Regions from separate parts of the Allosaccharopolyspora coralli genome, predicted to be linked through region 2. Evidence: riboswitches for the same ligand, from Rfam matches in the RefSeq annotation. Region 2 holds a riboswitch; each other region holds the start of a gene.
What was found. A riboswitch is a leader RNA that binds a small molecule or an ion and turns the genes downstream of it on or off. The one in region 2 is predicted to bind glycine.
Positions count from the first base shown of each region.

Region 1 (3,252 bases), 1.8 Mb from region 2:
GGTGTGGCGAACGTGGCCCGCCACACCCGCCCGTCAGCACTCGATGACGTTGACGGCGAGTCCGCCGCGCGCGGTCTCCTTGTACTTGACCTTCATGTCCCGGCCGGTGTCGCGCATCGTCTTGATGACCTTGTCGAGCGACACGAAATGCGAACCGTTGCCGCGCAACGCCATGCGGGCGGCCGTGATCGCCTTGACCGACGCGACCGCGTTGCGTTCGATACACGGGATCTGCACCAGTCCCCCGATGGGGTCGCAGGTGAGCCCGAGATTGTGCTCCATCGCGATCTCGGCGGCGTTCTCCACCTGTGCGGGAGTGCCGCCGAGCACCTCGGTGAGACCCGCCGCGGCCATCGAGCAGGCCGAGCCGACCTCACCCTGACACCCGACCTCGGCCCCGGAGATCGACGCGTTCTCCTTGAACAGCACGCCGATCGCACCCGCCGCCAGCAGGAAGCGCACGATCCCGTTCTCGTCCGCACCGGGCACACACCGCGCGTAGTAGTGCAGCACGGCGGGAACGATGCCCGCGGCCCCGTTGGTGGGCGCGGTGACGACCCGACCGCCTGCGGCGTTCTCCTCGTTGACCGCCAACGCGTAGAGCGTCACCCACTCCATCGCGTCATCGGTGTCGGTGAGACTCGCCCGCAGGTCGGCCGCGCGGCGCTGCACCTTCAGACCACCGGGCAGCACCCCGTCGGCCGTGCAGCCGTTGTGCACGCACTCCTGCATGACGTCCCAGATGTGGACCAGCCCGCGCCGGGTCGTCTCCTCGTCCCGCCACGACGCCTCGTTGGCCAGCATGAGTTCACTGATCGACGAACCGGTGCGCTGAGCTTGTTCCAGCAGACCGTCCCCTGTGGAGAACGGGTGCGCCACCGGCGTCTCGTCCTCCTTGATGCGGTCCGCGCCCGACGCGTCGTCGTCGACGACGAACCCACCACCCACCGAGTAGTAGGTCGCCGACAGCAGCGCCTCACCGGTCTTGTCCTGGGCCACGAACCGCATTCCGTTGGGGTGCAACGGAAGCGATTTGCGCCGGTGCATCACGAGATCCCGGTCCACCGAGTAGCGAATCTCGTGCTCGCCACCCAGCCGGAGCCGGTTCGTGGCCCGGATCTCCTCGACCCGGGGTTCCACAGCCCGAGGGTCCACCGATTCCGGTGCGTGACCTTCCAGCCCGACCAGGACGGCTTTCGGGCTGCCGTGGCCGTGGCCGGTCGCACCCAGCGATCCGAACAGTTCGGATTTCACTCGGGCGACGTCGTGCAGCCGCCCCGACTCTTGCAACCGCGACACGAACATCCGTGCCACACGCATCGGTCCCACAGTGTGTGAACTCGACGGGCCGATGCCCACCGAGAACAAGTCGAAGACACTGATCGCCATTGATCGGTACCTCCCCTCGCGAGGCGGGTCAGCTGGTGCCCGTGAGTTCGGCGTACTGCTGCGCTGTCAGCACCGTGCCGGGCTGCTCGACGCGAAGCTCCAACAGCCACCCCGCACCGAACGGTTCGGCGTTGACCAGGCCCGGCTCGTCGGCGACCGCCTCGTTGACGGCGACGACCTCACCGGTGGCCGGTGCGTACAGGTCGCTGACGGACTTCGTCGACTCGAGTTCGCCGCAGGACTCTCCGGCCTTCACCGTGTCGCCGACGTCGGGCAGCTGGACGTAGACGATGTCGCCGAGGGACTCGGCCGCGTACGGGGTCACACCGACCCGGACCACGTCGCCGCGGTCCTCCAGCCACTCGTGTTCCTCGGTGTAGCTCAGGGTGGTGGGAAGAGACATGGCAGGCTCCGTCCGTCGAGGGGTCGCACTCGTTGCAGCGGGCACGGACGCTCCGCGTCCCGTGCCTCCCCCTCTGTTGCGGAACCTGAGAGATTCACCGCACGAGGCGGCTTTCACCGTGGGTGCGCGCCGGGCACGCTTTCCAGAGTTGCCTCGGCCGAACGGTCATGGGTGCCTGAGAGTGTGCGGGGAGTCTTGCTCCTTCGGCGCCCCACGAGCTGGTCGCGGGGTCTCTCCCGTTCGGTGTCGACGGCCGGTGTGCGGTTGTCTGTTCGAGAAGCAACGATAATCGGGCCGTTCGCGCTGTCAACGGGCGGCTCGTCTCGAGCACCGGCCACTCGCCTCCGACGCGGCTCCTCCGCCGACCGCGCCCCGTCCCCTCGCATCCCTCTTCGCCTGAGGTTCGTCGCCGGTGACAGTAAGGGAACTTTCCTGTCACCAGTGACAGGAAAGTTCCCTTACTGTCATCTCAGGCGAGGGCGTGGGTGACCTCGGTGTGGGAGAGGTTGTGGGCCTCGGCGACGGCGGCGTTGGTGAGGTATCCCTCGTGGGTGTTGAGGCCCTCGGCGAGCGCGTCGTCGGCGCGGCAGGCGTCGCGCCAGCCTTCGTCGGCGATGCGGAGTGCGTACGGCAGCGTGACGTTGGTGAGGGCGTGGGTCGACGTGCTGGGCACGGCACCGGGCATGTTGGCCACGCAGTAGAACACCGACTCGTGCACGGTGTAGGTCGGCGCGTCGTGCGTGGTGGGCCGGGAGTCGGCGAAGCAGCCGCCCTGGTCGATGGCGATGTCGACGAGCACGCTGCCGGAACGCATCTGCGAGACGAGTTGGTTGGAGACGAGCTTCGGGGCTCGCGCGCCGGGGATGAGCACGGCGCCGATGACCATGTCGGCGGAGGTCACGGCCTGTTCGAGGGTGTAGCGGTTGGAGGCGATGGTGCGCATCTGGCCGCGGTAGTCGCGGTCGATGTCGCGAAGCTTGTCGACGTTGGTGTCCAGCACCTCCACGTCGGCACCCATGCCCAGCGCGATACTCGCCGCGTTGAGCCCGGCGACTCCGCCGCCGATGACCACGACACGGGCCGGCGGCACGCCGGGCACTCCGCCGGGCAGCACGCCCCGGCCTCCGGTGGGGCTCATCAGCGAATACGCGCCGACCTGCGCGGAGAGCCTGCCTGCGACCTCGCTCATCGGCGCCAGCAGGGGTAGCCCGCCGCCGGGGGTCTGGACCGTTTCGTAGGCGATGGCGGTGGCTCCGGAGGCGAGCAGTGCCCGAGTCAGTTCTGCCTCGGCGGCCAGGTGCAGGTAGGTGAACAGCACCTGGCCGCGCCGCAGCCGCGGGTACTCCTCGGCGATCGGTTCCTTGACCTTGAGCACGAGCTGGCCTTCGGCCCAGACCTCGTCGGCCGATGGCAGGATCTTCGCCCCCGCGGCCAGGTAGTCCTCGTCGGGAATCGCCGAG
Region 1 is NZ_CP045929.1:3,952,596-3,955,847, forward strand. It holds gene GIY23_RS18425 (L-serine ammonia-lyase) at 34-1,389, opposite strand; gene gcvH (glycine cleavage system protein GcvH) at 1,418-1,792, opposite strand; glycine riboswitch at 1,945-2,041, opposite strand; gene ald (alanine dehydrogenase) at 2,262-3,252, opposite strand, start outside.
Region 1: it holds a riboswitch for glycine, as region 2 does, so the genes downstream of both, gcvH (glycine cleavage system protein GcvH) here and gcvP (aminomethyl-transferring glycine dehydrogenase) in region 2, are expected to answer to the same signal.

Region 2 (3,252 bases):
CCGCAAGTGGTCCATCTCGATGTTGCCGTCGTCGTCGCACCGCACCACGACCACGCGCAACCCGGCCATCACCGCGCTCGCCGCGTTCGTTCCGTGCGCGCTCGACGGGATGACGCAGATGTCACGAGCCGCTTCACCACGGCTGTGGTGGTAGGCGCGGATCGCCAGCAGACCGGCGAACTCACCCTGGCTGCCCGCGTTCGGCTGCAGGCTCACCGCGTCGTACCCGGTGATCTCCGCGAGCCAGGACTCCAGGTCGGAGACGACCTGCAGCAGGCCCTTCGCGTCCTCGGCGGGCGCGAACGGGTGCAGGTTGGCGAACGACGGCCAGGTGATCGGTTCCATCTCCGCCGTCGCGTTGAGCTTCATCGTGCACGAGCCCAGCGGGATCATGCTGCGATCCAACGCCACGTCGGTGTCCGAGAGCTTGCGCAGGTAGCGCAGCAACGACGTCTCCGAGCGGTGCTGGTGGAACACCGGGTGGGTCAGGTACTCGGACTCCCGCAGCAGGGCCGCAGGCAGGGCCTCGTCGACCGAGCCATCCACAGCGTCCGCGTCGGCCTCGACACCGAACGCGCCCCACACGAGCGCGAGGTGCGCCCGGGTCGTCGTCTCGTCGCAGCTCACGCCGACGTGGTCGGCGTCGGCGCGGCGCAGGTTCACACCCCGTTCACGGGCAGCGCGGACGACCTCGTCGGCCCGGCCGGGAACGTTCGCCAGCACGGTGTCGAAGAACTCGTCGTGCACGACCTCGACACCGCCGCGGCGCAGCCCCTCGGCCAGCACCGTGGCCATCCGGTGCGTGCGCGTCGCGATCGCCTTGAGGCCCTCGGGGCCGTGGTAGACGGCGTACATCGAGGCGACGACCGCCAGCAGCACCTGCGCGGTGCAGATGTTGCTCGTGGCCTTCTCCCGGCGGATGTGCTGCTCACGGGTCTGCAGCGCGAGCCGATAGGCCTGCTCGCCGTCGGCGTCGACGCTCACGCCCACCAGACGGCCGGGCAACTGCCGCTCGAAACCCTTCGCGACGGCCATGTAGCCCGCGTGCGGACCACCGAAGCCCATCGGAACACCGAACCGCTGGGTGTTGCCGACGACCACGTCGGCGCCCATTTCACCGGGAGCCCGCAGCAGCGTCAGCGACAGCAGGTCGGCCGCCACGACCGCCTTCGCCCCGCGCTCGTGCACCGCCGCGATGACCGGTTCGAGGTCCCGCACCGCGCCCGAGGCGTTCGGGTACGACAGCAACGCCCCGAAGAACTCACCGTCCGGCAAGCCGTCGACGCCGTCGCTGAGGTCCGCCACGACGATCTCGATGCCCAACGGTTCCGCACGCGTCTGCACCACCGACAGGGTCTGCGGCAGGACGTCGGCGTCCACCACGAACCGCGGTGACTTTGCCTTGCCCGCGCGGCGCACCAGCGTCATGCCCTCGGCAGCGGCGGTCGACTCGTCCAGCATCGACGAGTTCGAGACCTCGACCCCGGTGAGGTCCGCCACCAGCGTCTGGAAGTTCAGCAGCGCTTCCAGCCTGCCCTGCGAAATCTCCGGCTGGTACGGGGTGTAGGCCGTGTACCAGGCGGGGCTTTCCACGACGTTGCGGCGGATCACCGGCGGCGTGACCGTGCCGTGGTAACCCAGACCGATCATCTCGACGTTGGTGGTGCACTGCTCGGCAAGCGCGCGCAGCTCGTCCAGAGCCTCCGACTCGGTGGCCGGGTCCGGCAGCGCCATCCGCAGGTCCTGCTCACGGATCCCCTTCGGGAACGCCTGCTCGCCCAGCTCCTCCAACGACCCGACACCGATGACGTCGAGCATCCGAGCGAGCTCCGCAGGCGCCGGACCGACATGCCGGTCGGCGAACGGCGTGCCGTGCTCCAGCGCGGCCAGCGGGACATGGTCATGATTCACGTCGGTCATCGCCCTACCTCCAAGATCACGGCGCATGAGGACCACGGCGACCACCCGGGTCGCCGTCTCCCCCTCTGTCCGTGTCCGCGACGCGAACGCCTGAGAGCTTCACCCGGCCGACACCGGGCTTGCACCGTCGGCGGGGCCACCACTCCCGTGGTGACCCTCTTTCCAGAGGTATCTCGCCCGCGCGGTCCAGCTGGCCTGAGAGGTTGACGGGGAGAGTTGCTCCTTCGGCGCCGCACCACGAGGGCACGGACTCTCCCGCACGGGGTCTGCGATGCCGCGAATGATACCCGATGGATCAGCCGGTTTGGCGATCCCGACGGCGACGGGACAGCTCGTCGTCGACCGCCGGTACCTCTTCGGCGCCTTCCGCACGCTCGGCGGGGAACTCGTGGATCGTGCCGCTGATCTCCCGCATCGCCCCACTCACGGCGATCCCGAAGACGCCCTGACCACCCTGGAGAAGGTCCACGACCTCCTCGGCGGAGGTGCATTCGTAGACAGTCGTGCCGTCGCTGAACAGGGTGATGCGCGCGAGGTCCTCGACCCCGCGGTTGCGCAGGTGGTCGACCGCCACCCGGATGTTGTGCAATGAGACACCCGTGTCCAGCAGCCGCTTGACGACCTTGAGGACCAGGATGTCCTTGAACGAGTACAGCCGCTGCGACCCCGAGCCGGAGGCGACCCGGATCGTCGGCTTCACCAGCTTCGTCCGCGCCCAGTAGTCCAGCTGCCGATAGGTGATTCCCGCGATCTGACAGGCTGCGGGACCCCGATACCCGACCAGTTCGTCCGGCAGCGACGCGTCGGGGAACAACGTTCCCTGTTCCACGCCGGCCTGCTCGCCGGGCGCTCGCTCGACCACGCCTGCCTCCCCTCGACCGGCACCACGCCGGCGACGCTGGGCCCGGGACGGGCGTCCCCGGGTCCACGAGATCCGCCGACGAAGAATCACACCAGCGAGATTCGCGATAGCTCGACGGTAGGCCTGCCGTCACCACCGGTCAACGCGACGCGCGGGCACGTGCGGGCCCTGCACCGCTCGAAGCGCGGCAAGAGGGTGCGCGGAGTGATCTGCGTAGGTGGTTCCGTGGCGGAACCTCAGCTCGCGGCCGGCTGCGGGATCGCCGACATCGAAGACGCGGGAGCGTCCCACTTTGCCGCGGCTGGTCACTTGTGAGGCGTGCCCTACGGGCACAAATGCCAGTTTCCAGACGCCCTTACTTGGCGGTGGGCGGCTCGAGGCTATGGTCAGCCACGGTGCCGCCGACGAGTCCCGCCCGTCTACGCAGGCCGGCCACCTGCGGGTTCTCACCTCGTGGCTGGCGGCGGTAT
Region 2 is NZ_CP045929.1:2,167,047-2,170,298, reverse strand. It holds gene gcvP (aminomethyl-transferring glycine dehydrogenase) at 1-1,920, opposite strand, end outside; glycine riboswitch at 2,093-2,188, opposite strand; gene GIY23_RS10275 (MerR family transcriptional regulator) at 2,216-2,782, opposite strand.

Region 3 (3,252 bases), 1.2 Mb from region 2:
CCTGGGCCTCCAGCACCGACTGCGGCGCGAAGTTCTCCGAGGCGATCATCTCCAACGTGGTCTGCTGGCGCCGCAACTCGGCATCGACCGCGGCCGCCACCTCCGGATCCGCATCCGCAAGCCGACTATTGAAGAACTCCGTGGACATGTGCTGCCTCCTGCACTCGTTCTCGGGCGGGGTCTACTCAGCTGGAACGGCGGTAGAACGGCGTGGCAACGACCTCCACGTCGACGTTCTTGCCGCGGATGTCGACCTGCAGGGCGGTGCCCGGCTCGCTGTGCGCGCGGTCGACGTAGGCCATGGCGATGGGGTGTCCCAGGGTCGGCGACGGCGCACCGCTGGTGATCTCACCGATCTCGGTGTCGTCGGCCGCCAGCACCCGGTAGCCGGCACGGGGTGCGCGGCGCTGGTCACTGCGCAGGCCGACCAGGGTGCGGTCGGTGGGCTGCTCGGCGACCTTCGCCAGCGGCGCCTTACCCACGAAATCGGACTCCTTGTCGAGCTTGACCACCCGTCCCAGGTTGGCGTGGAACGGGGTCAGGTCGGCGGAGAGCTCGTGGCCGTAGAGCGGCATCGCGGCTTCGAGCCGGAGCGTGTCGCGGCACGACAGGCCGGCGGGCTGCAGGCCCGCCGGGGCGCCCTGCTCGGTCAGCGCCTGCCACACGGTGGTGGCGTCCTCCGGCGCGGTGAACAGCTCGAAACCGTCCTCACCCGTGTAGCCGGTGCGGGCCAGCAGCACCGGCTTGCCCGCCACGGTGCTCGGGTAGCCGGCGAAGTACTTGACCTCGTCGAGGTTGGTGTCGGTCAGCGGCGCGAGGATCTCGACGGCCTTCGGCCCCTGCACGGCCAGCAGCGCGTAGTCGTTCGAGACGTCCTCGTGGGTGGCGTCGAAGCCCTCGACCCGGTCGGCGACCTCGGCGGAGACGACCGCCGCGTTCGCCGCGTTGGCGACGATGAGGAACTCCTGCTCGGCGAGCCGGTAGACGATGAGGTCGTCGAGCACGCCGCCCTCGGCGTTGCAGATCATGGTGTACCGCGCGCGGCCCGGGGTGATCGCGGTGGCGTTGGTGAGCAGCGCGTAGTCCAGCGCGGCGGCCGCCTGCGGGCCGGTGATCCGGATCTCGCCCATGTGCGTGAGGTCGAACAGGCCCGCGGTGGTGCGCACGGCGTTGTGTTCGGCGATGTCGCCGGAGTAGCGCAGTGGCATCGTCCAGCCCGCGAACTCCGTCATCGTCGCGCCGAGCTGCTCGTGCACCTCGTGCAAGGGGGTCTGGCGGGGCGAGGTCATGGCTGTGCGACTCCTCCTCGTGGCGCCGGTCGTGTCGTTGCTCCGGGCCGCTCACATGCGGAGGTCAGCCTATCCGGGGCGTCGGCACGAACACGGGCGCGGGTGTTTGCGCTGGTGAGACCGTCTCCCCGGAGTCATTGGCCTGAGAGTTTCACCGCGCGAGGCGGCTTGCACCGTGGGCGAGGAGCGGGCGCTCCTGCTTTTCTCCGTTCGCCTGGTACCGAGCGGTGTCTGTGGCCTGAGAGTTTGGAGGGAGGATTGCTCCTTCGGCGCCCCGGTCCGGGTGCGAGGCACACCGGGTGGGGTCTCTCCCGCTCGACGTCGTGGGCGCGGTGTTCTGTTGTCGTTGGCTCGGCCGATGACGCTACGGAAGCGCTGGGTACGGAGTCAACCGGAGGGCAGCGTGATCCACGCGGCCGTCACGGTCACCGCTCGGGCGGCTCGGCCACCTGTTCGTAGACCGTGAGCAGGCCGTCGACCAGTGCGGACAGTGCGAGTTCGAAGCTGTCGTGGTCGATCTCCGCGGCGTGTCGTGCCAGCCGGTGTGCCTGGTTGAGGTGCGGGAACTTTCCGTCGTAGACGTCGGGCTCGTCGACGAAGCCCCGGGAGAACGACCCCATCGCGGCACCGACCACGAGGTACTTGGTCGAGGCGCCGATCATCGTGGCGTAACGCTGCGGCCACCCGTGGTGGGTGAGTCCGCCGTGCACGGCGTCGGCGCGCTGCAGTGCGACGTCGCGGCGAGCGGGCCCCGAGGCGACGAACGGCACCAGGTTCGGATGCTCGGCCAGCGCGGCGCGGTACGAGCGCGCCCAGGTCCGCAGCCCGTCCTCCCAGCCGTGGTCGAAGCCGGAGGTGTCGACGCGGTCCATGATCTCGTTGGCGATCTGGTGCAGCAGCTCGTCCTTGGTGGAGACGTGGTTGTACAACGACGCGGCCCGGACACCGAGGTGGTCGGCGATCTTGCGCATGGAGACCGCTTCGAGGCCGTGAATGTCGATGAGGTCGAGCGCGCTGCCCCGGATGCTCTCCGGGGACAGCAGCGGATTCGTCGGTCTCGGCACGGTGGTCTCCTGTCGTGGGTCGGACGTGCACAGGTGTGGCCCACTGCCTGCTGTGATCCGGGGCGCACCGCCCGTCACCTCGGGTGACCGGTGGACGTTGAACCGGTCGGGCTCCGTGGAGGTGTGACCCTTGCGTGCTGTGTCGGAACGGTCGTAGGCTGCCATAAAACTAACGGCGTTAGTTACTGGTGTCCATTCCTTCGGCCGCTCCCCGGTGGTGGCGGACCTCCCGATGCCCACGGTTCTCGTCCGTACCTCGGCGCCCGGAGTGGGCGCAGAGACCTCGACAGGAGGCCCCCGCATGACCACAGCAGAGCCGACCCTCGGTGCGACCCTCTCGCTCGCCTCGGTACTCGCCGAGCCCGCCCGGCGCCACCCGGCCCGGGTGGCCGTCGTCGAGGGCGAGGAGACCATCACCTACCGCGAGTTGTGGGAGCAGGTGCGCAAGCACGCCGCCGCCCTGCAGCAGCAAGGGGTGGGCCCCGGCGATCGGGTCGCTCTCGTCGCCCCGAACGTCATCGACTTCGTGCGGTCCTACTACGCGATCATCGCGGCCGGTGCCGTGGTGCTGCCGGTGCCGCTGCTGCTCGTGCCCGACGAAGCCGCCTATCTCATCAGGGACGCCGGGGCGAAACTCGTCGTCTCGCACACCTCGCAGCTCGCGCTCGCGCGGGACTCGGCCAAGCGCGTGGGCGTGCCGGTGGTCACCGTGGGTCCGACCACCGCCGACGAGCCGTCGCTGACCGAGCTCGCGGCCGCGGCCGACCCGATCGCCAACCACGTCACCCGCGTGCCCGATGATCCCGCCGTCGTCTTCTACACCAGCGGGACCACCGGGCGCCCCAAGGGCGCGGTGCTCACCCACCTGAACCTGGTGCTCAACGCGACGGTCAACGCCT
Region 3 is NZ_CP045929.1:3,404,065-3,407,316, reverse strand. It holds gene glyA (serine hydroxymethyltransferase) at 1-148, opposite strand, end outside; gene gcvT (glycine cleavage system aminomethyltransferase GcvT) at 186-1,289, opposite strand; glycine riboswitch at 1,505-1,613, opposite strand; gene GIY23_RS15925 (TetR/AcrR family transcriptional regulator) at 1,715-2,353, opposite strand; gene GIY23_RS15920 (long-chain-fatty-acid--CoA ligase) at 2,655-3,252, shown strand, end outside.
Region 3: it holds a riboswitch for glycine, as region 2 does, so the genes downstream of both, gcvT (glycine cleavage system aminomethyltransferase GcvT) here and gcvP (aminomethyl-transferring glycine dehydrogenase) in region 2, are expected to answer to the same signal.